4 regions of the Streptomyces rectiviolaceus genome follow, and region 4 is predicted to be linked to each of the others. Evidence: riboswitches for the same ligand, from Rfam matches in the RefSeq annotation. Region 4 holds a riboswitch; each other region holds the start of a gene.

Region 1 (7,623 bases), on a different contig from region 4:
GGTGTCGCGCGCGGCCTGGCCGGTCATCTCGGGCTGCCCGTCGTCTGGGTGCGGCTGATCTTCGTCGGCCTGTTCATGGCGGACGGGCTCGGCGCGTTGCTGTACGCGGCGTTCTGGTTCTTCGTGCCGCTGGGCGTCGGCGGGGTGGACGCCCAGCGACCACCCTCAGCCGTCAGCACCGAGACGGCGTCCGACGGGCGCCGCAGACTCGTGGCCCGCAAGCCGGACAAGGGCCAGCTCGTCGCGCTGCTCGCGATGGTCATCGTCGCCATGGTCTTCGTCGGAAACGTGGATCTGGGCAGCTCGACCAAGGCCTATCTCTTCCCGACCCTGCTCGTCGCGGCCGGTGTAGCCCTGGTCTGGCGCCAGGCCGACAACGCCCGCCGGGCCCGCTGGATGGCCGTCGGCCGCCGCAGGCGCACCCTGACCATCGCCCGCGCCGGGGCCGGAGTGCTGCTTGTCGGCGCCGGTGTCTCCGGCATCGTCGTGCTGCAGGGCTCCACCTCACACCTCAGCTCCGTGCTGCAGGCCGCGCTCGCCGTGCTCGTCGGCGTCGCGCTGCTCGCCGGCCCCTATCTCGTGCGCATGATGCAGGACCTCTCCGAGGAGAGGCTGATGCGCATCCGCGCCCAGGAGCGGGCGGAGGTCGCCGCCCATGTGCACGACTCGGTCCTGCACACCCTGACCCTGATCCAGCGCAACGCCGAGAATGCCTCCGAGGTGCGCCGCCTGGCCCGCGCCCAGGAGCGCGACCTGCGCCAATGGCTCTACAAACCGGGGGGCACGGGCAAGGACGAGGCGGACGAGCCCGACACCCTCGCCGAAGCGGTCCGGCGCGACGCCGCGGAGGTGGAGGACAAGCACGGCGTTCCCATCGAGGTCGTCATAGTCGGCGACTGCCCGCTCGACGACCGGGTGACGGCGCAGACGCAGGCCGCGCGGGAAGCAATGGTGAACGCCGCCAAGTACGGTGGCGAGGGCGGGGCGGTGCAGGTCTTCGCCGAAGTCGAGGGGGAGACGGTGTTCGTGTCCGTCCGGGACCGTGGCCCCGGCTTCGATCTGGATTCCGTGCCGGACGACCGCATGGGCGTACGAGAATCGATCATCGGCCGGATGCAGCGCAACGGCGGCACGGCGCGGCTGCGCGCGGTGCCTGGGGGCGGCACGGAAGTCGAGCTGGAGATGGAGAGGACGGCGACGACATGAGCGACGCGAGTGAGCCTGTAGGGCCCAGGGGCGGGTCGGACGATGCGGCCGAGCCGTCCGCGGCCGAACCGACCACGTCGGCCGGGGCGACCGGATCGGCTCAGCCCGCCGATGCGGCCGGCGCGGCCGGTGCTGCCGTCGGCGGTGACCCGGAGAGCCGCCGTGCGCGCGTCGTCCTCGTCGACGACCACCGGATGTTCCGCACGGGCGTCCAGGCGGAGATCGGCAGGACCCCGGTCACCGGTGTCGAGGTCGTCGGCGAGGCCGCGGACGTCGACCAGGCGGTCACGGTCATCACGACGACGCGCCCCGAGGTCGTGCTCCTCGACGTGCACCTTCCGGGCGGCGGCGGGGTCGAAGTACTGCGCCGCTGCGCGCCGTTGATGTCCGACGCCGAGCGCCCTGTGCGGTTCCTCGCGCTCTCCGTCTCGGACGCCGCCGAGGACGTCATCGGAGTCATCCGTGGCGGCGCCCGTGGCTACGTCACCAAGACGATCACCGGCACCGACCTGGTCGACTCCATCTTCCGTGTGCAGGACGGCGACGCGGTGTTCTCGCCGCGTCTCGCCGGGTTCGTCCTCGACGCCTTCGCGTCGACCGACGCGCCCCCGGTCGACGAGGACCTGGACCGCCTCACCCAGCGCGAGCGCGAGGTGCTGCGGCTCATCGCGCGCGGGTATGCGTACAAGGAGATCGCCAAGCAGCTCTTCATCTCCGTGAAGACGGTCGAGTCGCATGTGTCGGCGGTGCTGAGGAAACTCCAGCTGTCCAACCGGCACGAGCTGACGCGGTGGGCGACGGCGCGGCGGTTGGTCTGACGGGGCTCAGCGGCCGTTCCTGACCGGGGCAGGGCCCAACTTCCGTACCGCCCAGCGGTAGTGGCCCGTCGCCTTGATGACGCCGATGAGGCCCGTGACCCACAGGATGAGGCCCGCTCCCATGCCGAGCGCGACATCGCTGTACGAGTCGCGTCCCGGTTCGGCGTAGGCGGCGGCCGCGAAGGACGCCCACAGGCCGAGCGCGCACCCGAGGAGGGACGAGAGCAGCCAGCACAGGCTCAGGCCGGGGGAGCGGAGAGCGGAGTCCGATGCCGGGTGGGCGTCCAGCGCCAGCCAGCTGTCGGTGAGTTCGCGGGCCTTGCGGTCGCTGCGGATGCCGACGACGACGCCGAACACCGAGGGAGCCAGGGCCCCGAGGCCCAGGACCGCGCAGACCGGGCCCATGACGAAGGCCATCGGATCGTGGTCCTCGATCATCTCGAGCGGCACCGTCAGGAGCGCCCAGCCGATGACGCAGCCGAACGCGAAAAGCCAGAGCAGCAGGATCCGGTGCACGCCCAGGGTTCGTCTGCGCAGCTCTTCGAGCGCCATGCCGCGGTCGTACAGCAGCGCGTTCCGGTCCGGCCAGGTGCGCAGATAAGCAGGTGGCGGAGGCGGCGGCAGCGTACGGCGGGGCATGGCCCTGACAGTACCTGTGGCGCCACGAAGCCCCTCACGCCACCCGCGCGGCCCCCGCGAACGGCATCTGGCTGATCGGCGCGAGGCGTACGGGCGCGCTCGGATTCGGGGCGTGGATCATCTGGCCGTTGCCCACGTAGAGGCCGACATGGCTGATGCCCTGGTAGAAGAAGACCAGGTCTCCGGGCTGGAGTTGGGAGCGCGGGACCCGTTCGCCCGTGTCGATCTGCGCGTACGTCGTGCGCGGCAGGTCGACGCCCGCCGAGCGGTAGGCGGCCTGGGTGAGGCCCGAGCAGTCGAAGGCGTTGGGGCCGGTGGCGCCCCATACGTACGGGCTGCCGAGCGCCTTGTAGGCGTATGAGACGGCTGCTGAGGCACGGGTGTTGGGGGCCTCGGCCGGGACGTTCCGGGAGGCGTCGCGGCCGGCGGCGCGGGACGCCCTGTCCTGCGCGCCGTCGCCCGTGAGATCCGCGCGCTGGTCACCGGTGAGCTGGGACAGCAGCCGCTTGGCCGCGTCGAGCTTTCCGTTGACCGTCTTCTTGTGCTTCTTCAGCTCCGCCTGGCGGGACTTGAGGTGCGTGAGGGTGTCGTCGGCCTCGGTGCGCAGCTGGTCGATCTCCTGGAGCTGCTTCTGCACGCCGGTGACGGTGGCGGCCTGACGGCTGTCCGCCCGGTCGGCGAGCGCGGCGCGCTCGAGGTACTGGTCGGGGTCGGAGGAGAGCGCGAGCTGGACGGCCGGGTCGATGCCGCCGCTGCGGTACTGCGCGGTGGCGATCGAACCGAGGCCCTCGCGCGCCGAGTTGAGCTTCTCCGTCTTGCGGGCCGCCTCGTCGCGCAGTTCGCCCAGGGACTTCTCGGCGCTCTCGGCCTTCTCCTTGGCGCCGTTGTACTTCTCGGTGGCGATCTCCGCCTCGCGGTAGAGCGCGTCGACCTTGGACTTCACCTCGGCCGGACTGAGCCGCGGATCCGCGTGTCCTGTCCCGTCGAAGGCGGTGGCAGTGGCGGCCCCGGCGAGGGCGATGGTGGCGGCGGTACGGGCCGTATGGCCGCTGAGCGAGCGCTGTCTGGGCTTGCGGTGCGCTGCCACGAAGAGGGCTCCTTAAGGTTCCGGCGGCGGCCCGCACAGGGGGAGCGGACCGCCGCCGGATTCTCGGCGGTGGTGTCCGACTGCCGCCCCTGGTCCGGGCGGCGGTGGGGAGCCGGTCACCTGACGAAGGACGCTAAACCTGGCCGTCACGGGTTGGTGACGGATTGTGCGCAACTGACGGAAGTGTGCCGTCGGTGACCGTATGTGACCGCGTGATCTGCCGGGCCAGGAGCCCTTGGCGTAGGCATGTGACCGATGCGGCGCTTGTGGCCCACCTGGCTACGGAGCGGTGATATGGCCCCGGCTAGGCTCCGGACTCATGGACGTTCTCACCCACCTCTTCGTCGGCCTGCACATCATCGGTATCGCCTCCCTCCTGGGCGGCTTCCTGACTCAGATGAAGCAGATGGGCCAGGGCACGGCCCGTTTCAACCCCGCGATGCTGCACGGCGCGCTGACGATGCTTGTCACGGGCGTGATCCTGGTGGGTCTCAACCAGGCGGACGACAACCCGGTCAACAACGTCAAGATCGGCATCAAGATGGCCGTCCTGATCGTGATCCTCGCGCTGGTCTATGTGAAGCGGGACGAGGAGAAGGTGGACAAGGGGATGTTCGGAGCCGTCGGTCTGCTGACCGTCGCCAACATCTTCATCGCGGTGCTGTGGACCTGACGTAACCGTCACACGAGAAAACGGCCCTCCACGCGCGCGTGGAGGGCCGTTTTCTCGTGTGACGCTTTCTCGTGTGACGGTTAAGCGGGCCGCACCACGCTGTGGATCGGCATGTAGTAGATCGACTCGACGCGGACGTTCGCGCCCGGCTTCGGGGCGTGGATCATCTTGCCGTCGCCGATGTAGATCCCTACGTGGCTGATGTCGTCGTAGAAGAAGACCAGGTCACCCGGCTTGGCGTCGGCGGTCTTCACGGTCGTGCCGACCTTCACCTGGTCCCACGTCGTACGCGGCAGGGAGATCCCCGCGGCCTTCCACGCGTCCTGGGTGAGCCCGGAGCAGTCGTAGGAGTCGGGGCCGGTGGCGCCCCACACGTACGGCTTGCCGATCTGCGCCTCCGCGAAGTTGATGACCTTCGCGGCCTTGGTCGCGTAGCCGCTGTCCGTGTCGCCGGAGCCGGAGCCCGTGCCGGAGCCGGAGCCCGTGTCCGGGGTCTCCGTGCCTCCGTCGTTCTGCTCCTTCTCGCGCTCCTTGGCCGCGGCCTCTTCCGCCGCCTTGCGCTTGGCCTCCGCCTCGGCCTCCTGCTTGCGGGCCAGCTCGGCGGCCTTGCGCTTGGCCTCTTCTTCCTTCTTCTTCTCGATCGCCGCGAGCCGCGCCTTTTCCTCGGCCGTCAGCTCCGAGAGCATCGTGCGCGCCTGGCCCAGCTTCTTCTGGACGGTCTGCTTGCTCGTCTTGAGCTCGTCCCGCGAGTCGCTCAGCGTCTCCAGGCTCTTGGTGGCCTTCGTACGCTGCTTCGTCGCCGAGGCCTGCTGCGTCTGGTAGTCGTCGACCGCCTTCTTCTGGCGCGCGGTCAGCCGGTCCGAAAGGTGGTTCTGGTCGAAGAAGCTCTGCGGGTCGTCGGCGAGCATCATCGTGGCGGTCTCGGAGACGCCGCCGGTGCGGTACTGCGCCGCGGCGAACGTGCCCAGCTCCTGGCGGGCCTCGTTCAGCTTGTCCGTGCGCTGGGCCACGTCGTCGAGGAGAGTGTCGACCTTCTTGCGCTGCTTGTCGGTGCGCTCCTTGGCCGAGTTGTACTTCTGTGTGGCCACGCCCGCCTGGTGGTAGAGATCGTCGACCTTCTTCTGGACCTCTTCGAGGCTGGGCTTCTGCGGCGCGGACGGTGCCGCCTGCGCGCTCTGCGACAGGAGGGCCACAGAGGTGAGGGCTGCCGTCGTGAGGCCGAGGGCTGGAGTGGCGCGTAGGCCGGCAATGCGGGTCCGCGGCTTGCGGTGCGACGCCAAGGGAGGCGACTCCTTCCGTAGACCGCCTACCGGGTTAGCTGTCGGGTTCGGGCGGATGGTTCCGGAAGGTTGCCCTACAGTCCCGTACTTCGTACGGGACCGATTCACCCCAAGTTCATCGTGGGTCCCCGGCTCCGAGGAGATCGAACTCGGCGGAGGCCACCCGTTCCCGGCGGGTTCGCCGGTGGGAGTACGAGCGGCCCGCGGAGCACGCTAGCCAACTCGTGTGGCCCGTGTGAAGGTTGATGTTCGATATGCCCGATACGTTTTCGTTACTTTACGAAGCTCTTGACGCGGGCACGCCGTGTCGTGGCGGAGAGTGACCGGGCGTGGGCGGGGCGTAGACAGATGGATGTGTCCGGAACCCGGGGCGGGTTGTCAGTGGGGCCGCCTAGACTCGGGAGGCGATGAGCAGCCTCTTTGATGACAGCTTCCTGGCGGACCTCAAGCCCTCGCGGGCTTCGGAGGAAGAGCACCCGCCGCCGCCCGAGGACAGTGCTCCGGAGCCCATTCCGGATGATCTGTTCGACGGGAAGTTCGACGCGCCCGCACCCCGGGACGCGCACTACCGCGGCGGCGCCCCGCGCCCCGTGATCGACCCGGCGGCCCTGCTCGACGGACTGAACGAGAACCAGCGCGCGGCCGTCGTGCACGCGGACTCCCCGCTGCTCATCGTCGCGGGCGCCGGCTCCGGCAAGACCCGCGTCCTGACGCACCGCATCGCGTATCTCCTGGCCGAGCGGCACGTGCACCCGGGGCAGATCCTGGCGATCACGTTCACGAACAAGGCCGCGGGCGAGATGAAGGAGCGCGTCGAGCAGCTCGTCGGGCCGCGGGCCAACGCGATGTGGGTGTCGACGTTCCACAGCGCGTGCGTGCGGATACTGCGCCGCGAGTCGAAGACGATCGGCTTCACCTCCTCCTTCTCGATCTACGACGCCGCCGACTCCAAGCGGCTGATGGCGCTGGTCTGCCGCGACCTGGACATCGACCCGAAGAAGTTCCCGCCGAAGTCCTTCAGCGCCAAGATCTCGAACCTGAAGAACGAACTGATCGACGAGGAGACCTTCGCGGGCCAGGCCGCCGACGGCTTCGAGCGGACCCTCGCCCAGGCGTACGCGATGTACCAGTCGCGCCTGCGCGAGGCGAACGCCCTCGACTTCGACGACCTGATCATGACGACGGTCAACATGTTCCGCGCGTTCCCGGACGTCGCCGCGCACTACCGCCGCCGCTTCCGCCACGTGATGGTCGATGAGTACCAGGACACCAACCACGCCCAGTACGCCCTGGTGCGCGAGCTGGTGGGCCCCGCAGGGGGCGAGGGGGACGACCCCGCCGAGCTCTGCGTCGTGGGTGACGCGGACCAGTCGATCTACGCCTTCCGAGGCGCCACGATCCGCAACATCCTCCAGTTCGAGGAGGACTACCCCGACGCGACGACGATCCTCCTGGAGCAGAACTACCGCTCCACGCAGACGATCCTGACCGCGGCCAACGCCGTCATCGAGCGCAACGAAAGCCGCCGCCCCAAGAACCTGTGGACCAACGCGGGCGCGGGCGCGGGCATCACCGGCTATGTCGCCGACACCGAGCACGACGAGGCGCAGTTCGTCGCCGACGAGATCGACCGCCTCACCGACGCGGGCGACGCGAAGGCGGGCGACGTCGCGATCTTCTACCGGACGAACGCGCAGTCCCGTGTCTTCGAAGAGATCTTCATCCGTGTCGGCCTGCCCTACAAGGTCGTCGGCGGCGTCCGCTTCTACGAGCGCAAGGAGGTCCGGGATGTCCTCGCGTATCTGCGGGTGCTCGCCAACCCGGAGGACTCCGTACCGCTGCGGCGCATTCTGAACGTACCCAAGAGGGGCATCGGCGACCGCGCGGAGGCGATGATCGACGCGCTCTCGCAGCGCGAGA
Region 2 (7,623 bases), on a different contig from region 4:
GCCGGGCTCGCGGGCACCGCCCACACGGTGGCCACGGTCACCCTGTCGAAGTCCTTCGGCAGCCAGGGAGGCGCGGTCCTCGGCCCCGCCAAGGTCATCGACCACCTGATCAACGCGGCCCGTACCTTCATCTTCGACACGGGGCTCGCACCCGCTGCCGCGGGCGCGGCACTCGCGGCCCTGCGGCTGCTGCGCAGAGAACCGGAGCGTGCCGCGCGGGCCCGCACGGTCGCGGCCGAGCTTCATGAACGCCTCATGGCGGAAGGTCTCTCGGCGGTACGTCCTGACGCCGCCGTCGTCTCCGTGCGCGCGCCGTCGCCGGAAGCGGCCGTGCGCTGGGCCGCCGACTGCCGGGGCGCGGGCCTGGCCGTCGGGTGCTTCCGACCGCCGTCGGTGCCCGACGGCATCTCGCGGTTGCGGCTGACCGCCCGGGCGGATCTCAGCGACACACAGATCGCCGATGCCGTACGAGTGATCAGCCGCTCCGCACCCCGGTAGTCACCGGAGGCCGTGGACGAAGGCCTCCCATGTGGCGGGTGAGAAGAGCAGGGCGGGCCCTGCCGTGTTCTTCGAGTCGCGCACTGCGAGCAGTCCCTGCTTCGGCCCTGAAGCGAGCGAGGCTGTCTCCACGCAGTTGTTCATGCCGTTGCTACGAGTGCTGCGGTGCCACCGTGCGCCTTGCAGAGAAGTGCTGGAAGGAACGTGCCGAGGCAGTGCAGTCATGGTGCCCCCTTACGCGCCGTCACCTATCCCGGCGATGTGATCCGTTGATTCCTCGGGTGAAAGTGCTTTTCCTTGAAGGGAGTTGAAGGCATCCGTATATGCCTTAAGGTCTTCTCTCCGTTCGAGGTAGAGGCTACTCGTCAAGTGGTCTAGAACAACCACATCCAGATCAGCAATGTTCGGAAATGAGAAGATAACGAAAGATCCAATGAGGCCCACGTGCTCTCCGGCGGCGAACGGCAACACCTGAAGTCGTACATGGGGCAACTGTGCTGCCTCCAGTAACCGTTTCAACTGTCCCGCGAGCACCTGACTCCCGCCCACCGGCCGGTGCAGCACCGCCTCGTCCAGGATTACGCTCAGTCGCAGCGGTGGAGCCGCGCGCAGCACGTCCTGGCGCGCGAGACGCACCTCGACCAGCGCGTCCACCTGCTCATCCGGCAGCCCGTCGAGCGCGGCCCGGGTCACCGCACGCGCGTAGTCCGGGGTCTGCAGCAGGCCGGGCACGACGGTGGTCTCCAGGGTGCGCATCCGGCAGGCCTGTGACTCCAGGCTGATGAAGTCGCGGTAGGCGGGCGGCAGCAGCTCGCGGTAGGCGTGCCACCAGTGGCGCCGTCCACCGTCGTCGTCCGAGCCCGCCAACGCCACCAGCAACTGGCGCAGTTGCGGATCCTCTACCTCGTACGCCTCGAGCAGCAGGCGTACGTCGGCCGCCTTGACGCTGCTACGCCCCGTCTCGATCCGGCTGACCTTCGACTGATGCCAGCCGACCCGGTCCGCCGCCTGGCCACTGGTGAGCCCGGCGTGCGTGCGCAGGGCACGCAGTTCGGCACCGAGCTTCCTGCGGCGCACCGCGGGACCGTACCGCATGCCCGTCTCCTTCCCGACGGAGCCTTCCTTTTCCGGCCTCTCCCCGGCCTCTCCCCGGCGACAGTAGAGGAAGCGCCGTCCTCGCGCCCAAATACGGTCTCTCGTAGCAGAGTTCACCGCTTTGAGCGACAGATATATGCACAACTTGGTGGATGGCCACCTCTGAGCGGCCCAGGAGTGGCAGGCTGGCGCAAAGCACCATTCCGGGACTGTCCTCGTGCCTTCCGCTACGAGTCGGAGCCGAGCCCCGGTGGGAAAGGGACACGTCGCCATGGCAGACCTTCAGGAAGCAACCGTCACCCTGCCGAGCGATCCTGCCTCGGTCTCCGCGGCCCGGAAATTCGTCTCGAACGTCCTCACCGAATGGGGGCTGCCGGGTGACACGGAAGTGGCCGACACGGTCCGGCTCATCGTCTCCGAACTGGCCACGAACGCCGTCCAGCACACCCGGGGCCAGTCGCCCACCTTCACGGTGGACATCGAGCTGGACCGGGAGGAGCAGCTGCGCATCGGCGTCACCGACAGCCACCCCCGCTACCCGAAGCGGCTGCCCGCCGCCGTCCAGCAGGACAACGGCCGCGGCCTGGTGATCATCCGCTGGCTGACCTTGGAGTGCGGCGGCAGGCTGTCGGTCACGCCCACCCCCGATGGCGGCAAGACGGTCTGGATCGCGCTGCCGTGGACCGCGCCGGTGCGCGACAGGACAGCGGCTCCCTCGGTTTCGCCGTCGCCCTCACCCCGTTGAGCGTCCGAAGGCCCCCCGGAGCAGGGCCCGGAAGGTGTCCGCCGCGGGATGCGACACATCAGTGCGGTGGACGACCGAGATCGTGCGGCGCAGATTCCCCGGCTCCAGCGGCCTGATCCCCACCGGGGTGGCCGCCGTCCGCGCCACCATCTCCGGTACGACGGCCACGCCGAGCCCCGCGCTGACCAGCGCACACACCAGCGCGTAGCCCGGGGTCTCGACCAGGACCGAAGGCGTCGCCCCGGCCCCGACGAGCGCGGACTCCACGCCCTGCCGGGGCGGATGCGTCGGCGCCATGCTGATCAGCGGCTGCCCGGCGAGCTCGGTCAGGGGCAGCCGCGAGGAGGCACCCGCGAGCGCGTGCCCGGGCGATGTCACCAGGACCAACTCCTCGACCAGGATCGGCTCCGCGGTCACGGAGGCGGGCAACGGCACCGGATCCGCCGGCTCGTAGGTGTGCGTGAGGGCCAGGTCGACCTCGCCCGCCGCCACGGCCGCGACGCCGAGCGGCGGTTCATAGCCCCGCACCGTCAGATCGATGTCCGGATGGGCGCGGCGGAACGCGGTCAGGGCGGGCGGCACCAGATGGATCCCGGCGGTGGTGAAGGTCCCCACGCGCAGCCTGCCGCCGGACAGGCCCGCGAGCCGGGCCAGTTCGTGGCGGGCCTGCTCCATCTCGTCCAGGACCCGGCGCGCCCGCGCCAGCAGCAGCTCGCCCGCGCCGGTCAGCCGAGCCCCGCGGTGGTGCCGGACCAGGAGAGCGGTGCCCGCCTCCCGTTCGAGCTTGGCCAGCTGCTGGGAGAGCGCGGGCACGGTGTAGCCGAGGCGCTCGGCGGCGCGGGTGATCGACCCGGCCTCGGAGACCGCCACCAGTGCGGCGAGCCGTGTCGGGTCGTACATGGCGTCTCCCGGTCCAGGGGCCGACGGGCGGCGGGGCTGTCCGACGGCGTGGGGCTAAACGTCTGCTTAAGGCAGACACAGGATATTCCACATACCTGCTGAAGGCAGAAGAACGGCAGGCTGGCGGTCATGGACGCACAACTGGTCGCCTTCACCGGAGTCGCCGCGGGCATGGTCGCCATGCCGGGCGCCGACTTCGCCGTCGTGGTGCGCAACTCCCTCGCATCCCGGCGCGCCGGAGTCAGCTGTGCGATCGGTGTCGCGGGCGGGCTCCTGGTGCACACGGCGCTCGCGGTGGCCGGGGTCGCGGCGGTCCTCGCGGCGGTTCCCACGCTGTTCCGGGCACTGCAGGTGCTCGGCGGTGCCTACGTGCTGTACCTCGGGTACCGCGCGCTGCGGTCGGCGGCGCGACCGCTGCGGAGCTTCTCCGCGCCGGACGGCGCGGAGATGCCGGCGGAGCAGCCTGCGGCCGGGGGCAGCCTGCGGCAGGGCTTCCTCACCAACGCGCTCAACCCCAAGGCACCCATCACCTTCCTCAGCGTGCTGCCCCAGTTCGTGCCCGCGGGCAGCCCCGCGATGCCCAGGACACTGCTGCTCGCGTCCATCATCGTGGCCCTTGCCCTGGTGTGGTTCCCGGTCGTCGCGCTCCTGGTCGACCGGCTCGGGCGCTGGCTGCGCAGGCCTCGTACGGCCCGTGCGATCGAGGGCGGCACCGGTGTCGCGCTCAGCGTCCTTGGCCTGGTGCTCCTCACCGAGGCCCTGATGGCGTGACGTCGTCCGGCGTGTCGCTGCCCCTGTCACTGCCCCTGTCCCTGTCTTTGTCCCTGCCCCTGTCCGAAGCGCGCACCAAGCGGGGAAGCAGACCCCAGAGGCCCGCACACATGACCAGCGTGCCCGCACTCGCGATGATCCCGCCGGTACGGCCCACCGCCACGTCCACGACCAGGAGCACGGAACCGGCGAGTGCGAACACCAGGACTGTCATGCCGATGCCGGCGAGGCGGGACGACACGCGCACGATCAGCGGCTTGGAGTGCTGCCCGAACAGGGTCCTGTGCACGGCGGCCGGGGCGGTGAACAGCGCCGCGGCGAGGACGGCGAGCAGCAGCGTGGTGACGTAGGTGGCGCGCTGCACCGTGTCGAGCGAGGGGAAGCGCTCGGTGAAGGCGAGGGTCAGCAGGAACGCGAAGAGGATCTGCACTCCGGTCTGCGTGACCCGCAGCTCCTGGAGGATCTCGGAGAAATTGCGGTCGGCGCGTTCGAAGCGTGTCTCGTTGCGCGGGGGCGGGTCGCCCGCGGTGGAACTGTTGTTTTCGGCCATGGCGCCCGAGTATCCGCGTCGACACCCTCCATGCCTGTCGGGCGCGCCGGTCAGCGGGTCGGGCTGGGGCCGGTCGAGCGGCGGAGGAGGCCGTGAGGCCCTCCTCCGCCGCCCTCCGACAGGCTTGCGGCCGACGGTCAGTGACGGGCGGTCAGTGACGGGCGGTCAGCGCACCCGGCCGTAGGAGACGCTCTTCGTCCAGATCTTCTCGAGCCGCACCACGGTGTTCGACTTGGGTGCGTGCCAGATCCGGCCCTTCCCGGCGTAGATGCCGACGTGGTAGACGCTCCGGCCGGAGCGGAAGAAGACCAGGTCGCCGCGGACGCGGTTGGACGCCGAGACATGGCGGGTCTTGTTGTACTGCTGTGCGGCGGTGCGTGGCAGCTTCTTGCCCGCGCGCTTGAACGAGTACTGGGTCAGGCCCGAGCAGTCGAACCGGTTCGGCCCCGTCGCTCCATAGCGGTACGGAGAGCCCTTCTTGGAGGCGGCGATCTTGAGCGCCTTCGTCCCGTGTGTCGCGGCCTCTGCTTCCGACGTGAGCCCTGGGGCCACGAGGGTGCCGCCTACGACGGCGAGTGTGAGGGCCGATACGGAACCGGCCCTGGTGAGCAGCGACGGAACATGATTCAGCGCGGTCATGCGCAACCCTTCGTCAGCCGCCTGTGAAGGATGACCTGTCGGATTCGGGCTGGCGAAGTTGCCCGGCCGCGATGTGCGGCTTCACCCCAAGGGTCGGCGTCCGGACCTTCCGGACCGACCCGTCATGCCTGGGTCCTCCACTCCTGCCGATGCACAGATGTCGACCGGTCATCCGGGTGGCGGCAGGACTCGGCGTCCGCCCGGACCGCCCCGCCGCTGTGGCGGGGGCTTGTCGTCGGAAGGGATCTTGACCCGTCAAGGGCAGAAATTCCGAGCCGAAACGGCGTTTTGTGAGGCTCCTCACGGCTGAACCGTTCGGGTGGACAAGGTCGGATTCGGGATCGGCCCGTGGAACCCGACGATCGTTCGACCAGCACCGGAACGAGGAATTCCGGCCATCGCGTACACATCTGACGCAACTGAAGACAGTCCAAAGAAGGACAATTGTCTACGCCGAACGAGGTAGCCCGTTTGGTTCGTTTGGAACCGGCCCCGGACGGTTCGGACTTCGGGTACGGAGATGAGGGGTACTCAGGAGGCCGATGGGGGCGGCACGGTGACCCGCCCGGCGCGCCGCTCGCCGTCGAGGACACGCAGCGCGCGGGCCAACGTCGGCGCGTGCACGGCGCTCTCGCCCCGCTGGTGCATGAGCGTCAGCGCGTCCCGCAGGGCGGTGGCGCTGGCGACCAGGGCCTGGGCGGCACGCAGGCCGCCATAGGTGTCCGAGGCGCGGGCGGGGTTGATCCGGCCCACCAGATCGACCACTTCGAGGTATCGGTCGATCAACTCGCCCTCGGCGCGGGTGAGTGCGGGCAGCGGGGGAAGTTCGGGCGGCAGCATCGGGAGGTTCACCCCGCGTCCGGGGTGCGCAGGGACGACTTGCGGGTCGCGATGATCCGGTCCACCAGGCCGTAGTCGACCGCCTCGGAGGCGTTGAGGATCTTGTCGCGCTCGATGTCGGCCGCGACGCGTTCCCGGCTCTGGCCCGTGTGTTGGGCGAGCAGTTTCTCCAGGTTCGCGCGGGTGCGCAGGAGTTCGTCGGCCTGGATTGCCAAGTCGGTCGCCTGGCCGTGGATCGGCTCGGCGATCGACGGCTGATGGATCAGTACCCGGGCGCCGGGCAGCGCGAACCGCTTGCCGGGGGTGCCCGCCGCCAGCAGGACGGCGGCCGCCGAGGCGGCCTGGCCCAGGCAGGTCGTCTCCACGTCGCAGGTGACGAACTGGATCGTGTCGTAGATCGCCGTCATCGCGCTGAACGAGCCGCCGGGGGAGTTGATGTAGAGCGAGATGTCGCGGTCGGGCGCCAGGTATTCCAGGTGCATGAACTGCGCCATCACGTCGTTGGCCGAGGTGTCGTCGATCGGCGTGCCCAGGAAGACGATGCGCTCCTCGAGCAGCTTCGAGTACGGATCGAGGGTCCGTTGCCCCGTGCTGGTGCGCTCGGTGAACTCGGGCAGGACATGGCGGGCGATCGGTCGGTTCATGGCACGTCTCTCCTCTGCCGGGGTCGGCTGCTCCCCAAGGCTTCCTGTAAAAAATGTACAGGACGTACGTAACGTCGTGGTGAGGAGCATGTTCGGGTGATCCGCCGGAGTCAACAGATGCGCCGTGTTTCAGCCGTTCGCTGAAAGTGGGGGCCGTGGCGCGCGGGAGCGGGTGGCAGCCGCGGCGACGTGGGCATACTCCGCCCCGTCGCGACCTCAGCCGCCACCACCAGCCACCAGCCGTAAGCCCGCCCGAGCCGAAAGCGACGTATGAGCCCTGAAGCCCACCGAGCACACAGCGCCTCCGAAGCCCCTGACGCGCACCGGCCTCCCGAAGCAGCCGAGCTCGTCCACCTCACCGCCCGCGACCTGGCCGCCAGGATCCGCGCCCGAGAGCTGTCCGCGCGCGAGGTGGTCCAGGCGCACCTGGACCGGATCGAGCAGGTCAACGGCGCCGTGAACGCCGTGGTGACCCTCGTGGCCGAGCGCGCGCTCGACGAGGCGCGCACCGCCGACGAGACCGCCGTGCGCGGCGGACCCCTCGGCCCGTTGCACGGGCTGCCCGTCGCCCACAAGGACACCCACGACACCCGAGGCATCCGGACCACCTACGGGACGCCGCTCCTCGCCGACAACGTCCCGGACCGCGACGAGCTGATCGTCGAGCGCATCCGCGCCGCCGGCGCGATCACCATCGGCAAGACCAACGTGCCCGAGTTCGCTGCCGGTTCGCACACCGTCAACCCGGTCTTCGGGGCCACCCGCAACCCGTACGACCTCCGGCGGTCGGCGGGCGGCAGCAGCGGGGGAGCGGCGGCCGCGCTCGCATGCGGCATGCACCCCCTGGCCGACGGCAGCGACATGGGCGGTTCACTGCGCAACCCCGCGTCGTTCTGCAACGTGGTGGGCCTGCGCCCCTCGCCGGGCCGGGTGCCGAGCTG
Region 3 (7,623 bases), on a different contig from region 4:
CCCGCGAGCCCGAACGAGAGCACCGCTCCGGCCGCCGGGTCGATGACCGCGCGGACGACGGTGTCGACGCCGCGGGGCGCCATCGCCTGTACGACGGGCCGCAGCTCGGCGGGCTTGCCGAAGGCGTCGGTCAATTCTACGTAGGCGCGGCGCAGTTGCTCTTCGTCCGCGAGGTCCAGGCGCACGCCGCCGAGGTCGGCGCGGTGGCGCAGGTGCGGGGCCGTGGTCTTGAGCGCCACGGGGTAGCCGAGCGCATGGGCGGCTGCCACGGCCGCGTCCGGGTCGGGCGCGGGCAGGGCGTCCCGTACGTCGATGCCGTAGCGCCCGAGCAGTTCGCGGGCGTCGTCCTGGGCGAGGGTGGCGCCGCGCGGGTCGCCCTGCGCGGCGAGGAGCTCGCCGATCCGCCGGGCGGCGCCGCTCTCGTCGATGTCCTCGTACTCATGGACCTTGCCGGGCTCCCTCGCCTCGCGCCGCCACTGGGCGTACTTCACGGCTTCGGCGAGCGCCCGGACGGCACGCTCGGCAGCGGGGTAGGCGGGGATACGGGACGGCTGCGCCGGGCTCGGGCGGTCTTGGGGCACCGCGTTCCCCGCCGTCGTTGCGGCGGGCGCGGCGGGCGCATCCTCTGACGCCGCCTCCGCTGTGGGCAGGCGTCCCGCAGGGCGGGACGGGTGGGCACAGCCCCTGCTGCCGGGTGCAGGTACAGCAGCGTCAGGGCGAGTCCGCGTGGCGGCGGCCAACGCTTCGGCGAGCCCGCCGAGTTCCACGTGCACCACGGCAATGGGCTTCGCCGGGCACCCGGCAGCCGCCGCCCGCAGCGCGGCGGCAAGCTCCTCGCCCTCGGGCGACCCCGTGGCCCCGTCCTCCCCCACCCAGGGGATCGCCGTGACGATCACCGCGTCGCAGGTGTCGTCCGACAACGCCTCGGCAAGCGCCGCCCGGAAGTCGCCCGGGGTGGCCCCGGTGGTCAGATCCCGGGGCGGCAGCGGCCGCAGCCCATCGGCGACGCATGCGTCGTACGTGAGAAGCCCGAGCGACTCGGAGTTGCCGAGAATCGCCACCCGCGGCCCGGAGGGCAACGGCTGCCCCGCGAGCAGCAGCCCCGCGTCCACCATCTCGGTGACGGTGTCGACCCGGATGACCCCCGCCTGGCGCAGCAGCGCCGACACCGTGGCATGCGGAAGCCGCGTGGCCTGCACCGCGTGCCCCGTGGGCGCGATCCCGCTGTGCCGCGCCCCCTGGACCACGACCAGCGGCTTGGCCGACGCCGCCCGCCGGGCGAGCCGCGTGAACTTGCGCGGGTTGCCGATGGATTCGAGGTACATCAGGGCGACATCGGTGTCCGGGTCCTCGTACCAGTACTGCAGCACGTCATTGCCGGACACATCCGCGCGGTTGCCCGCGCTCACGAAGGTCGAAAGGCCCGCACCGCGCCGGTGGAGCCCGGAGAGGAGCGCGATGCCGATCGCGCCGGACTGCGTGAAGAGGCCGATCCTGCCGCGCTCGGGAGGATGCGGGGCCAGCGACGCGTTGAGCCGCACGTCCGGCGACGTATTGATGACCCCGAAGGCGTTCGGACCGAGGATGCGCGTGCCGTACGACCGCGCCTGGCGCACCAGTTCGCGCTGCCGCTCACGGCCTTCGGGACCGCTCTCCGCGTACCCGGCGGAGATCACGACCAGGCCTGGCACCTCGCGCTCACCGCACTCGGCGACGGCCTGCGGCACCCGCTCGGCGGGCACGGTCACGACGGCGAGCTCGACGGTCTCGTCGATGTCCCGCACGGAGCGGTACGCGGGCACCCCGTCGACCTCGGCGCCCTTCCCTTCCTCGAAGTCGAAGGCGCTGTTCACCGCGTACAGGCGCCCCGTGAAGCCCGCCTCGCGCAGATTCCGGAGCACGCTGCGCCCCACGCCGCCCGGCGTGCGCCCGACGCCGATCACGGCGACCGACTTCGGCGTGAGCAGTCGCTGAACCGACCGCGCCTCGGCGCGCTGCTCACGCGCGCGCTGCACGGCGAGCGAGCGGTCGGTCGGCTCCAGATCGAATTCGAGACGTACGACGCCGTCCTCGAAGCTGCGTTTCTGCTGGTAGCCCGCGTCCGTGAACACCTTGATCATCTTGGTGTTGGCGGGCAGCACCTCGGCGGCGAAGCGGCGGATGCCGCGCTCCCTGGCGACGGCGGCGATGTGTTCGAGGAGGGTGGAGGCGACGCCCCTGCCCTGGTGGGCGTCCTGCACGAGGAAGGCGACCTCGGCCTCGTCGGCGGGCGCGCTCGCGGACATGCCCCGGGAGTCGATGCGGTCGAAGCGTACGGTCGCGATGAACTCGCCGCCCACGGTGGCCGCGAGACCCACCCGGTCCACCTGGTCGTGATGGGTGAAGCGGTGCACGTCCTTGGCGGACAGACGGGGGTAGGGCGCGAAGAAGCGGTAGTACTTCGACTCGTCCGACACCTGTTCGTAGAAGCTGACCAGGCGGTCCGCGTCCTCGGCCGTGATGGGCCTGATCCGGGCGGTGCCTCCGTCACGCAGGACGACATCGGCTTCCCAGTGGGAGGGGTATGCGTGCCGGTCCGACGGGGTCTGCATGGGGCCAGGGTACGGGTCGCGGGGGTGCCTTGGCCGGGGCAGGCTAGGAGTCGTCGACGGCCGGGGCGCAGGCTCCGTCGCACAAGGACGTACGGTCGACGGAGCACGGACCAGCCGTCGACCGGGTGCGGACCGACGTCCCGCGGAGCACCCGTGACGGCATGAGACACTGGTCTAGACAAGTGTGAAACACCTGGAAGGGCAGCAACACATGGCTGAGCGCCGCGTCAACGTCGGCTGGGCCGAGGGCCTTCACGCCCGACCCGCCTCCATCTTCGTCCGCGCGGCCACGGCCGCCGGCGTCCCCGTGACGATCGCCAAGGCTGACGGCAACCCCGTGAACGCCGCCTCGATGCTCGCGGTGCTCGGTCTCGGCGCGCAGGGCGGCGAGGAGATCACCCTCGCCTCCGACGCCGAGGGCGCGGACGCCGCCCTCGACCGGCTGGCGAAGCTGGTCGCCGACGGCCTCGAGGAACTCCCCGAGACCGTCTAGTCAAAGACTGGTATTCATACGCCGAAGGGCCCGCCCGAAATAGGGGCGGGTCCTTCGGCGTTTCTGTGCCCGCTTACTGAATATCGACGCCGGACGCGACATCAGAAACTGAATTCGGGCAGCAGAAATAATCTCCCGCCGAATACCACTTCTTTGTATACGGCGCTTCTGTTAATGCCGGAGGCCCACCGTGTTTACGGCATGTTGCGAATCCCTCACACGATCACGGTCGCGGCCCCGCTCACCGCGTGCGGGAAAGCGCAGTCGGTGCGCGGCCGTCGCCCGCTCCGCGTGGGCCGCGGTGAGAGACCTGGCCCGCTCCGCGTCGCCGCGCGCCACCGCGTCGACGATCGCGGCATGCTCCGCCCAGGACTCCGCGGAGGCAGCCGAGACGTCGACGACGTACATCCAGGCGATCTTGTGCCGGAGCTGGGTGAGCAGCGCTGTGAGACCCGGGCTGCCTGACGCCTGGGCGAGCGTCTCGTGGAACCAGCCGCCCAGCGAGCGCAGATCCTCGCTCTGACCGCGCCTCGAGCGCTCCTGGCCGAGCCTGACGAGGCCGCGCAGGACCTTCAGGTGCGCCTCCGTGCGGCGCTGTGCGGCGCGGGCGGCCCCTAGCGGCTCCAGGAGCATGCGGACCTCCAGGAGGTCGGCCGCCTCCTGCTCGGTGGGCTCAGCGACGCACGCGCCCGCGTGCCGGCGCGTGACGACGAAGCCCTCGGCCTCGAGGGTGCGCAGGGCCTCGCGCACGGGGACGCGGGAGACTCCGTAGCGGCGCGCGAGCAGTTCCTCGGTGAGCCGGCCGCCCCGTTCGTAGACACCGGAGACGATGTCGTCCCGGATCGCCGTGCATACCGAGTGCGCGGGAATGCGCATGCCCTGACCTCCGCCTTAATCCCCGCGAAACGCGGTCGATCGACGCCTGTTCAGCGACTCTATTGCAGAGCGACTGAATTTCCGACAGCTGGCCGAAATCCATGGATACTTTTGGCCAAAGGCGGTACGGGAACGGCGAAAGCCCCGGCTCTCGACGAGCCGGGGCTTTCGCTGAATCAGATGCGCTTCACGCGACCGCGTGGATCAGACGTTGACGCCGTGCGAGCGGAGGTACGAGACGGGGTCGATGTCCGTGCCGTAGTCCTCGCCGGTGCGGGCCTCGAAGTGGAGGTGCGGGCCGCTGGAGTTGCCGGTCGAGCCGGAGAGACCTATCTGCTGGCCCGGGGTGACCGCCTGGCCGACCGTGACACCGAGGGACGACATGTGGCCGTACTGGGTGTACGTGCCGTCGTTCATCTTGATGACCACGTTGTTGCCGTAGGCGCCGCCCCAGCCGGCCTCGACCACGGTGCCGGAGCCGACCGCGTGGACCGAGGTGCCGGACGCGGCGTGGAAGTCGACGCCGGTGTGGCTGCCGGAGGACCACATGGCGCCGCCGGTCTGGTAGCCCGTGGAGATGGACGAGCCGGTGATCGGGGAGACGTAGCTGTTGAGGCGCTTGCGCTCGGCCTCGCGAGCGGCACGCTCCTTGGCCTCGCGCTCCTTCTTGGCCTTGGCCTTCGCCTCGGCCTCGGCCTTGCGCTTGGCCTCTTCGGCCTTCTTCTTGGCGGCCTCTTCGGCCTTCTTGGCGGCTGCGGCGTCGTCGGCGGCCTGCTGCTGGGCAGCGGCCTGCGCGTCGATGCTCTGGGCGAGCGAGTCGCCCACGGAGATGGCCTGGGTCAGGCCGGTGTGCTGCGGAGCCGGCGCCTCGTCGGCGGCGAGCGCCGGAGCGGCCAGGCCTCCGATGACACCGGTGGTGGTGAGGGCGGCGACGCCCGCCACGTTCGCGGTCGTACGCGTGAGGCGGCTCGGGCGACGGTGCTTCCCGGTGGCACGGGTGAACGCCATGAAGCGGCTGATCCTTTCCTTCCTTCTCGCCTACCGGGTTAGCTGACGGGTTCGGAGCAGGAAGGTCTCCTACGAGTCCCTCGCCTCTCGGCAAGGTTCCCGATTCACCCCAGGGGGACATGTGGGTCCCCGGCTCCCCTGGCTCGCGCCGTACGGGGACTCGGCGATGACTGTCCGGTGCCGCGGCTGCGGCGTACTGCATGACGGACAGCCGGACCAGACGCTAAGCGGGGCATCTTTCAATCGACAAACGGATCAGACCTTTTGTAGCGCACGCCACAGGTCAGACACGTAACCTCCATATCAATTCGGACATATGAGGACCCCAGCAGCTTTTTCCGCCACTGGGGTCCCGATATGTCCTGACTGTCACTCAGACCGCACTCGGGCCGCACTCAGCCCGTGACCACACTCACTTCACCGATGCCGAGCGCCCTGACGGGCTCCTCGATCTGCGCGGCGTCACCGACGAGCACCGTCACGAGCCGGTCCCCGGGGAAGGCGCTCACCACGGCGGCGGTGGCCTCCACGGTGCCGGTCGCGGCCAACTGGCGGTACAGCTGCGCCTGGAAGTCGTCCGGCAGGTGCTGCTCGACCTGGTCGGCGAGGGTGGCCGCGACGGACGCCGCCATCTCGTACTTGAGCGGGGCCACGCCCACCAGGTTCTGCACGGCGACATCGCGCTCGGCGTCCGTGAGGCCGTCCGCGGCGAGAGTGCGCAGAACCTTCCACAGGTCGTCGAGGGCGGGGCCCGTGGACTCGGTGTCCACGGAGCCGCTGATGGCCAGCATCGCGGCGCCCGTGCCGTCCGGAGCGGAACGCAGGACCTGGGCGAACGCCCGCACTCCGTAGGTGTATCCCTTCTCCTCGCGCAGGACGCGGTCGAGGCGCGAGGTGAGGGTGCCGCCCAGGCAGTACGTACCGAGCACCTGGGCGGGCCAGACGCGGTCGTGCCGGTCAGAGCCCACGCGGCCGATGAGCAGCTGCGTCTGGACGGCGCCGGGGCGGTCCACGATGACGACACGCCCGGTGTCGTCGGCGGTCACCGGGGGCACCGGGCGCGGCTCGGCCGTGCCGCCCGTCCAGGCCCCGATGGTGTCGGCGAGGACGGCGTCCAGGTCGATGCCGGTCAGGTCGCCCACGACGACGGCGGTCGCCGTGGCGGGACGCACGTGCTTCTCGTAGAAGGTGCGCACCGCCGCCGAGTCGATGGGCGTGACCGTCTCCTCGGTGCCCTGGCGGGGGCGCGACATGCGCGAGGTGGCCGGGAACAGCTGCCGGGAGAGCTCCTTGGCGGCGCGGCGTGCCGGGTTGGCGGCCTCGTGCGGGATCTCGTCCAGGCGGTTGCGTACGAGGCGTTCGATCTCGCTGTCCGCGAAGGCGGGGGCGCGCAGGGCGTCGGAGAGCAGGCCGAGCGCCTTCGGGAGGCGGGAGACCGGGACTTCGAGGGAGACACGGACGCCGGGGTGGTCGGCGTGCGCGTCCATGGTGGCGCCGCAGCGGTCGAGTTCGGCGGCGAAGTCCTCGGCGGAGTGCTTGTCGGTGCCTTCGTTGAAGGCCCTCGCCATGATCGTCGCGACGCCGTCGAGGCCCGCGGGCTCGGCGTCGAGCGGCGCCTCGAGGTGGATCTCCACGGCGACGACCTGCTGGCCGGGGCGGTGGCAGCGCAGCACGGTGAGGCCGTTGTCCAGGGTGGCGCGCTCGGGCGCGGGGAAGGCCCACGGCCGTGCGGTGCCCGCCTGGGGCTGCGGGTGGAACTGCATCGTTGCGGCCTCGCTCACTTCGCGGCCTCCTCTTCGTCCTCGTCGGTGGCTTCGGCGGCCTCAGGGGCGATGGGCTCGTACACGAGCACCGCGCGGTTGTCGGGGCGCAGGCGGGCCGCTGCGGCTTCCTTGACCTCTTCCGCGGTGACGTCCAGGACGCGCCCGACGGCGGTGAGGGCGAGCTGCGGGTCGCCGAACAGGACGGCGTACCGGCACAGTTCGTCCGCGCGGCCCGCCACCGTGGAGAGCCGGTCGAGCCACTCGCGCTCAAGCTGTGCCTGGGCGCGCTCCATCTCCTCGGCTGTGGGGCCCTCTTCCGCGAAGCGGGCGAGCTCCTCGTCGACGGCGGCCTCGATGACGGGGACCTCGACGTCGCCGGAGGTCTTCACGTCCAGCCAGCCCAGCGAGGGGGCTCCGGCGAGGCGCAGCAGGCCGAATCCGGCGGCCACGGCGGTGCGGTCGCGGCGCACGAGGCGGTTGTAGAGCCGCGACGACTCGCCGCTGCCGAGGACCGTGAGCGCCAGGTCGGCCGCGTCGCACGCGCGCGTGCCGTCCTCCGGGAGGCGGTAGGCGGCCATCAGGGCGCGGGCCGGTACCTCTTCCTCGACGACCTCGCGCAGCTCCTTGCCGATCGTGTCGGGCAGCGAGCCGTCGCGCGGCGGCTGCTTGCCGTCGTGCGAGGGGATGGACCCGAAGTACTTCTCGACCCAGGCGAGGGTCTCCTGCGAGTCGATGTCACCGACGACCGACAGGACGGCGTTGTTCGGCGCGTAGTACGTACGGAAGAAGTGCCGCGCGTCCTCCAGCGTCGCCGCGTCCAGGTCGGCCATGGAGCCGATCGGGGTGTGGTGGTAGGGGTGGCCCTCGGGGTACGAGAGGGCGGTCAGCTTCT
Region 4 (7,623 bases):
CTGGAGTCGGACGGCCCGCTGCCCGTCTCGCCCGAGGGCAGCGGCATCAATACCCCGGAGAAGCTCCGGAAGTACTGGTTCGGGCAGAAGACCTTCGCCGACGGGCTCTCCCAGGAGACCTGCCGGAACTTCAAGCACGCCAGCTACTCGCTCGCGGCCACCGCGCACATCGCAGAGACCGCCTGGCACCAGGGCGTCGACCTGTACGGCGAGGTCAAGGAGCGGCTGCGGGCCGCGCTGGAGTTCCACTCGAAGTACCAGCTGGGCGCCGAGGCGCCGGACTGGCTGTGCGGCGGCAGGGTGCAGCGCGACATGGGGCCCGACACCGAGGTCGGCCTGAACCACCTGCGGGAGCGGCTGAAGCTGGAACTGCCTCAGACGCGGAAGCTCACGCTCGAGCAGCGGCCCGAGGGGACGGACAACCTGTTCGTAGCCTGGGAGACGCTGACGCACGCCGAGAACGCGTGAGCGGCGTGCGTCAGCGTTCGCCGCGGGTTCGGGCCGCTCCCGCCTGTTTTCCGCCCGATTTCCGCCCGATTTCCGCCCGTTTTCCGGCTGCATTCCGGCTGCTCCTCAGCCGGTTCGCTTTCACTCCGCCTGATGGCGTAGAGTTGCATTCAACGGCGCGGGGTGGAGCAGCTCGGTAGCTCGCTGGGCTCATAACCCAGAGGTCGCAGGTTCAAATCCTGTCCCCGCTACTAAAGACCGAAGGCCCGGATCCAGAAAATGGATCCGGGCCTTCGGTGTTTTCCCCCGTCACTCTGTCGGCCCACACGGGTCGCCCCGCGCCACCGCTCCGGGAACCCTGGATGAACGTGGTCATGGGTCTGGTCCTGGCCGCGGAATTCGGCAGGAGAAGACCGGTGGGGCAGCGAGGAGGAAGCGGCGGGGGCAAGAGTCCCGATGTCCGGCATGAGCGGGCTCTCGTGCGGGCCCTGCCCCTGCTGCTCATCGTCGTCGGGGTCGTCTACGACATCTCGACCCCACCCGCGTTCACCGCCGCGCCCCTCTTCACCGCCGCCCCGCTCATCGCGGCCCCCTTCTACTCGCTGATCACCACCGCCCTCATCGGGGCGGGGTCCTGCGCCGCCGTGCTCGCCCTGCACTTCAAGAGCAGCACCACCGCCGACGTCGAGGCGATCACCGAACTGATCACGGTGGCCACCGTCGCCGTGCTCGCCGTCGTCATCAACCGCGTCGTACGCCGCAGCGACGAACAGCTCGCCTCCGCCCGCACCATCGCCGAGGCGGCCCAGCGCGCCGTGCTGCCGCAGCCGGACCACCGGATCGGCGGGCTCGATGTCGCGGCGCGGTACGAGGCGGCGGAGGCCGACGCGTTCATCGGGGGTGATCTGTACGCCGTGCAGGACACCCCGTACGGCGTACGCGTCATCGTCGGCGACGTACGCGGCAAGGGCATAGGCGCGGTGGCGGCCGTCGCCGTCGTCATCGGGGCGTTCCGGGAGGCCGCCGAGCAGGAGGCCACCCTGGAGGCCGTGGCGCAGCGCCTGGAGCGGGCCCTCGCGCGTGAGGGCACGCGGCGCGACGGGCTCGACGCCTTCGAAGGGTTCACCACCGCCGTGCTCGCGGAGATCCCGCACGGCGACGGTCTCGTACGCCTCGTCAATCGCGGGCACCCCGGGCCCCTGCTCCTGCGCGGCGACGGACGGCTGTGCGTGCTGTCCGCCACCGAGCCCGCGCTGCCGCTCGGGATGGGCGACCTGGGTGCCTGGCCGGACCGTGCGGACGAGACGGAGTTCCCGCCGGGGGCGATGCTGCTGCTCTACACCGACGGGCTCTCGGAGGCGCGTGACGTCCGGGGCGAGTTCTACAACCCGGCCGCGCGGCTCGGCGGCCGCATCTTTCCGGGGCCCAACGGCCCGGACGCGCTCCTGGCCACGCTCACCGAGGAAGTGCGGCGGCACACCGGGGGCGGGACGACCGACGACATGGCGTTGCTCGCGGTGCGGCGGCCGTTGATGGCTGGGGATACCGGGGGCGATACCGGGGGCGATACCGGGGGCGCCGGGGCCGACGGCTGGACCGACGCGGGCTCCGATGTCACCGGCCGTGACTGAAGGACACCACTCCGCATAACAACTGACGTACTGTCAAGGAGATGTGAAGCTCCGGTGTGTGAAGAAGTGGGGTCAACTCGCCCCGTTCCGAACCCCCGTGTCCCGTTAAGTGCAGGCCAAAGTCGTTAACGATCAGTCGGAACGGCTTGGAATACGACCCTGCCGTCTATTAACGTTCGATAACGCAGCGCGGTCGTCCCAGCCGTCACTCGAGTCGGCTCCGCGCGCACGCGCCTAATCCCGAAAGGGAGCCGGGGAACCACTAATTGGGGTGAATCGGGCATCTGTGCATCCGTGCCAGATGTTCGTAGGAGACCTTCCTGCTCCGAACCCGTCAGCTAACCCGGTAGGCGAGAAGGAAGGAAAGGAGTGCGCCCCAGTGGCGTCCAACCGCCCTGCCCCCCAAGGCGTGTACGTACCGAATGACGACGACTTCGGTGGGTACGACGACAGTTCCTGGGAGGAATGGAATCCCACCGAGGAGTCCATCCGTCCCGTCCGCGGCAGGCACCGCGTCCACAAGCGGGGCGGTGGCGGGCTCGCCCGCAGCTCCACTGTTCTCGGCGTAGGCGTCATCGCCGCCGTCGGCGCGGGCGGCATCGCCACCGCGCAGGGCGGAAAGCCCCCGGTCTCCATCGAGATGCCGGACCTCTCGGCCGTCACGGACTCGCTGCCGGAGGCCAAGTCGCTTCCCGGCGTGGGGTCTTTGATATCCGACGACTCCTCCGACTCCGGCTCCGGCTCCGGTTCCGCGGACAACGGCGTGACGACCGCCGCCGCGCCCCTGAGCGCCGCCGGCATCAGCACCGCCGACGCCGAGCAGGGCACCACGGACGCGGGCGAGGCACTGCGGGCCCGCATCATGGAGCAGGCCGAGAACCAGCAGGACCAGGCGGACGACGCGGTCCAGAAGGCGGCCGAAGAAGCCGCCGTCAAGGAAGCCGCCGCCCAGGCCGCCGCCAAGCAGACCGCGGCCGAGAAGAAGATCGCCGCCGAGAAGGCCGCCGCGAAGAAGAAGGCCGAGGCGGAGGCCAAGCGCAAGGCCGAGGCGGAGCGCCTGGCCAAGCTCGCCAAGAGCTTCACCCTCCCCGTCGGCTCGTACACGCTCACCGGCACCTTCGGTCAGCCCGGCTCCATGTGGTCCTCCGGCTACCACACCGGCCTGGACTTCGCGGCTCCCACGGGCACGCCCATCAAGGCCATCCACTCCGGCACCATCAAGGAGGCCGGCTGGGCGGGGGCGTACGGCTACCGCACGGTCCTTGAGCTCGACGACGGCACCGAGATCTGGTTCTGCCACCAGTCCTCGATGAACGTCAGCGTCGGCCAGAAGGTCACCACCGGCGAGACCATCGGCCGCGTCGGCGCCACCGGCAACGTCACCGGCGCGCACCTCCACCTGGAGGTCCACCCGGGCGGCGACTCCACCGGGGTCGATCCGGCGGCGTGGCTGCGCGGCAAGGGCCAGTCCCTCTGACGCAGCCCCAGAACCCCGGCGGTCCTGGCGGCAACCCCCCGACGTCAGGGCTGCCGGTCAAGGGCGCCCGCTCACCGGTTCTCCCCGAGCGGATGCCCCACTGATCGGAACCGGCATCCCGCTGTACGGAATTCCGCGATCCGTAAGGGCGTTGAGTCCCGTATGACTTCTCTCCGCAAGCTTGGTTCGTCCGACCTCGAGGTCTTCCCGCTCGCACTGGGCGGCAACGTCTTCGGCTGGACGGCCGACGAGGCGCAGTCCTTCACCGTGCTCGACGCCTACACCGCCGCGGGCGGCAACTTCATCGACACCGCCGACGTCTACTCGGCCTGGGCGCCCGGCAACAAGGGCGGCGAGTCCGAGACCGTCATCGGCAACTGGCTCGCCGCGCGCGGCAACCGCTCCGACGTCGTGCTCGCCACCAAGGTCGGCGCCCACCCCGACTTCAAGGGCCTGTCCGCGAACACCATCAAGTCCGGTGTCGAGGAGTCGCTGCGCCGCCTGCGCACCGACTACATCGACCTCTTCTACACGCACTACGACGACCCGACGGTCTCCGTCGAGGAGATCATCACCGCGCTCGACGACCTGGTGACGTCCGGCAAGGTGCGCGCCATCGCCGCGTCCAACGTGACCGCCGACCGGCTCCAGGAGTTCCTCGACTTCTCCGACCGCGAGGGCCTCGCGCGCTACTCGGTGCTGCAGCCGCACTACAACCTCGTCTCGCGCGACACGTACGAGGGCACGCTGGAGCAGGTCGCATCGCGCTCCGGCCTGGCCGCCGTCCCGTACTACGCGCTCGCCTCCGGCTTCCTGACCGGCAAGTACCGCCCGGGTGCGGCGGTCGACAGCGCGCGGGCCCAGGGCGCGGGCAAGCACCTGGACACCGACCGCGGTCTGCGCGTGCTCGCCGCCCTCGACGAGGTCGCCCAGGCGCGCGGCGCCGAGCTCGCGACCGTGGCCCTCGCGTGGCTCGCGGCGCAGCCGACGGTGGCCGCGCCGATCGCGTTGGCCCGTACGGTCGAACAGCTGCCCGCGCTGCTCGCGGTGGGGGAGCTGGAGCTGACGGAGGCCGAGGTGTCGGCGCTGACGGCGGCTTCCGCCTAGCCGCGGTAGGGGTTGTACGCGGGGTAGGGCATCGCCGGGCGGCCGTACGGATATCCGTACGGCGGCTGCTGCTGTTGCTGCGGGTAGGGCTGCTGGTACGGCTGTTGATATCCGTACGGCTGCTGGTATCCGTACGGCGGCGGCATCGGTACGAACACCGGTGCCGTCGCGCGCGCCGCGTACGCGAGGGCGGGCCGTGCCGCCTCGCGGCGCTCCCACAGCGCGTGCAGCAACTCCCGCTCCCGTACGACGAAGTCGGCGCCCGCGCGGCCCTTGCGCCCCCGGTGCCGCAGGAGCGCGAGAGACGTCGCGTACGTCTCGTACTGGGCGACCGTGCGCGCCGCGGCCTTGCCCTGCGTGTAGGAGGCGTAGTCGCGGGCCAGCGTGCGGGCGCGCATGGTGCCCAGGGCGTACGGCTCGGGTGCGGTGAGCCAGCCCGCGAGTGCGTACGCGGGCAGTTCGGCCCGCACGATGCGCAGGCCGCGCTGTCTGATCCAGATGACCAGCCAGGTGAGCAGGCCGAAGGCGGGCAGCATGAAGAGCGCGTACACGGCGAAGAAGCCGTAGTCCCCGAAGACCGCCGAGCCGTTCCACAGGGCGTGCAGGCCCATCGCCAGGAGGAGTCCGCCGACCGGGAGCAGGACGCGGCGCCAGTTCTGGCGCTCCGCGCTGAGCGCGGCGATGCCGAAGCCGATGCCGGTGAGCACGGTGAAGAGCGGGTGCGCGAAGGGCGACATCACGACGCGTACGAAGAAGGTCGCCGCCGTCACGGACGCGAGTCCGGTCCCGCCGTTGAGCTGGTCGGTGCCGAAGGCGCTGCCGAGATAGAGGATGTTCTCGGTGAAGGCGAAGCCGGTGGCGGTCACTCCGGCGATCACCACGCCGTCGACGATGCCGGTGAACTCCCGTCTGCGGAAGAGGAAGACGAGCAGCACGGCCACGGCCTTCGCGCTCTCCTCGACGATCGGCGCTATGACCGTCGCGCCGAGGGTGTCCGCGCTGGTGGGGTCGGCCGTGGCGGTGGCTATCCAGCGGGTCGCGAAGCTGTTCGCGACGATCGCTATGAGGGCGGCGGCGCAGGCGCCCCAGGCGAAGGCGAAGAGCAGATTCCGCCAGGGGCCCGGCTGGACCCGCTGCAGCCAGCGGAAGGCGGCCACCAGGAGCGGCACGGGCAGCGTCGCGAGGCCGAGCCCGACCAGGAAGCCTTCGGTGCCGGTCTGTTCCCTGACCAGGGCCAGGATCACCAGGCCGGACAGGGCGAGCAGCGTGACCAGGGCGGCCGCGCGTATCGCCCGCCGCTGCCACCAGCGAGCGTGCCGCAGCCCGGCGGGCCCGGCGGGGGGCATCGGGTGCGGGTACGGAGAACGGGTGGCCACCCGTTGACCCTAACGAGGGACGGGGGTGGCCCGCGACGGTGTCTCAGGCCCCGTGGCCGGTATCGCAGGGATCCTGTCCGGTATCTCAGGCTTCCTGGCTGTTCTGGCTGGGTGTACGGCGGAACAGCAGGTCATGGACCACGTGCCCCTTGTCCAGGCCCTGGCCCTCGAACCGGGTGAGGGGGCGGAAGGAGGGACGGGGCGCGTACCCGCCGTCGGCCTGGGTGTTCTCGAACTCGGGGTGCGCGGTGAGCACATCGAGCATCTGCTCGGCGTACGGCTCCCAGTCGGTCGCGCAGTGCAGCACGGCGCCGGGCTTGAGGCGGGGAGCGGCGAGGTCGAGGAAGTCGGGCTGGATGATGCGGCGCTTGTGGTGGCGGGCCTTGGGCCAGGGGTCGGGGAAGTAGACGCGGAGGCCGTCGAGGGAGGCGGGCGTGAGCATTTCGCGGAGCAGGATCACGGCGTCGCCGTTCGCGACGCGGATGTTCTCGAGGCCGTTCCGCTCGGCGAGGCCGAGGAGATTTCCCTGGCCGGGGGTGTGCACGTCCACGGCGAGGATGCCGGTGTCCGGATCGTCGGCTGCCATCTGGGCGGTGGCCTCGCCCATGCCGAACCCGATCTCCAGTACGACGGGACGCTCGCCGCCGAACAGTTCGGCGAGGTCGAGGGTCCGCTGCCCGTCGATGTCGAGACCCCACTTGGGCCACAGCCGCTGGAGCGCGTCCGCTTGGCCCGCGGTCACCCGGCTCCTGCGGGGCTGGAAACTCCGGATCCGCCGCTCGAAGTGCGACCCGGCGGGGTCGGGCGCGGGGCCGTGGGGGAAACGGGGTTCGCCCTTCGGGCGGGGGGCGTGGGGGCGCTCGGGGGCGGGGTTCGACTCAGACACAGTGGGGGGATTTTATCTGGCGCGGGGGCCTTGGCTGCCGTCATCACCGGCTCCGCCGAGTTCGTCCTCAAACGCCGGACGGGCTGATAGTTCAGCCCGTCCGGCGTTTGAGGACATCTTGTACGGGGTCTGGGGCGGAGCCCCTGCGCGGCGAAGCCGCCAATAGATACAGCCGGGAAGGGGTGGGGTTGGGGAAAGCCCCGCAGGGACCGCCCTCACAGCAACCCAAGCACCCGCCGGGCCACAGCCCGCCCAATCGGCAGCGAAGCCGTCGCCGCAGGCGAAGGCGCGTTCAGGACATGCACGGCCCGCACCCCCTCCCGGATGAGGAAGTCATCCACCAGCGTCCCGTCACGCAAGACGGCCTGCGCCCGCACCCCCGCATCCGCAGCCACCAGATCATCCGGAGTCACCGCAGGCAGCAGCCTCCGCACCGCCGAGGTGAACGCCCCCTTGGAGAAGGAGCGCCGAAGCTCCCCCGCCCCGTACCGCCAGTGCCGCCCAGCCATCCGCCAGGCCCCCGGCCAGCCCAGCGTCCCCGCCACCTCCAGCGGCCGCACCACACCCCATCCGTACCCCTCACGGGCCAGCGCCGGCACCGCGTTGGGCCCCACATGGACCCCGCCCCCGATGCCCCGCGTCAGATGCACCCCCAGGAAGGGGAATGCCGGGTCCGGCACCGGATACACCAGGCCCCGC

What was found. A riboswitch is a leader RNA that binds a small molecule or an ion and turns the genes downstream of it on or off. The one in region 4 is predicted to bind cyclic di-AMP.
Region 1: linked by a shared signal. The riboswitch ahead of ABD378_RS17645 (C40 family peptidase) and the one ahead of ABD378_RS19055 (M23 family metallopeptidase) in region 4 are both predicted to bind cyclic di-AMP.
Region 2: linked by a shared signal. The riboswitch ahead of ABD378_RS32750 (C40 family peptidase) and the one ahead of ABD378_RS19055 (M23 family metallopeptidase) in region 4 are both predicted to bind cyclic di-AMP.
Region 3: linked by a shared signal. The riboswitch ahead of ABD378_RS32150 (M23 family metallopeptidase) and the one ahead of ABD378_RS19055 (M23 family metallopeptidase) in region 4 are both predicted to bind cyclic di-AMP.

What each region holds. Positions count from the first base shown of each region.
Region 1 covers NZ_BAAAUG010000057.1:19,790-27,412, reverse strand. Annotated here, with positions in the region: gene ABD378_RS17670 (ATP-binding protein) at 1-1,206, shown strand, start outside; gene ABD378_RS17665 (LuxR C-terminal-related transcriptional regulator) at 1,203-2,024, shown strand; gene ABD378_RS17660 (hypothetical protein) at 2,031-2,663, opposite strand; gene ABD378_RS17655 (C40 family peptidase) at 2,698-3,750, opposite strand; gene ABD378_RS17650 (hypothetical protein) at 4,070-4,423, shown strand; gene ABD378_RS17645 (C40 family peptidase) at 4,504-5,703, opposite strand; cyclic di-AMP (ydaO/yuaA leader) riboswitch at 5,712-5,868, opposite strand; gene pcrA (DNA helicase PcrA) at 6,111-7,623, shown strand, end outside.
Region 2 covers NZ_BAAAUG010000138.1:27,274-34,896, forward strand. Annotated here, with positions in the region: gene ABD378_RS32715 (8-amino-7-oxononanoate synthase) at 1-498, shown strand, start outside; gene ABD378_RS32720 (DUF397 domain-containing protein) at 499-723, opposite strand; gene ABD378_RS32725 (helix-turn-helix domain-containing protein) at 733-1,593, opposite strand; gene ABD378_RS32730 (ATP-binding protein) at 1,865-2,338, shown strand; gene ABD378_RS32735 (LysR family transcriptional regulator) at 2,327-3,238, opposite strand; gene ABD378_RS32740 (LysE family translocator) at 3,368-4,009, shown strand; gene ABD378_RS32745 (DUF6328 family protein) at 3,987-4,559, opposite strand; gene ABD378_RS32750 (C40 family peptidase) at 4,725-5,198, opposite strand; cyclic di-AMP (ydaO/yuaA leader) riboswitch at 5,202-5,374, opposite strand; gene ABD378_RS32755 (hypothetical protein) at 5,730-6,038, opposite strand; gene ABD378_RS32760 (ATP-dependent Clp protease proteolytic subunit) at 6,047-6,682, opposite strand; gene ABD378_RS32765 (amidase) at 6,953-7,623, shown strand, end outside.
Region 3 covers NZ_BAAAUG010000132.1:33,999-41,621, reverse strand. Annotated here, with positions in the region: gene ABD378_RS32165 (bifunctional acetate--CoA ligase family protein/GNAT family N-acetyltransferase) at 1-2,591, opposite strand, end outside; gene ABD378_RS32160 (HPr family phosphocarrier protein) at 2,803-3,084, shown strand; gene ABD378_RS32155 (GntR family transcriptional regulator) at 3,256-3,960, opposite strand; gene ABD378_RS32150 (M23 family metallopeptidase) at 4,165-4,968, opposite strand; cyclic di-AMP (ydaO/yuaA leader) riboswitch at 4,982-5,144, opposite strand; gene ABD378_RS32145 (M16 family metallopeptidase) at 5,364-6,749, opposite strand; gene ABD378_RS32140 (M16 family metallopeptidase) at 6,746-7,623, opposite strand, start outside.
Region 4 covers NZ_BAAAUG010000064.1:9,352-16,974, reverse strand. Annotated here, with positions in the region: gene ABD378_RS19070 (alginate lyase family protein) at 1-468, shown strand, start outside; tRNA gene ABD378_RS19065 (tRNA-Met) at 625-698, shown strand; gene ABD378_RS19060 (PP2C family protein-serine/threonine phosphatase) at 810-2,078, shown strand; cyclic di-AMP (ydaO/yuaA leader) riboswitch at 2,300-2,446, shown strand; gene ABD378_RS19055 (M23 family metallopeptidase) at 2,458-3,555, shown strand; gene ABD378_RS19050 (aldo/keto reductase) at 3,718-4,662, shown strand; gene ABD378_RS19045 (PrsW family intramembrane metalloprotease) at 4,659-6,038, opposite strand; gene trmB (tRNA (guanosine(46)-N7)-methyltransferase TrmB) at 6,124-6,924, opposite strand; gene lhgO (L-2-hydroxyglutarate oxidase) at 7,140-7,623, opposite strand, start outside.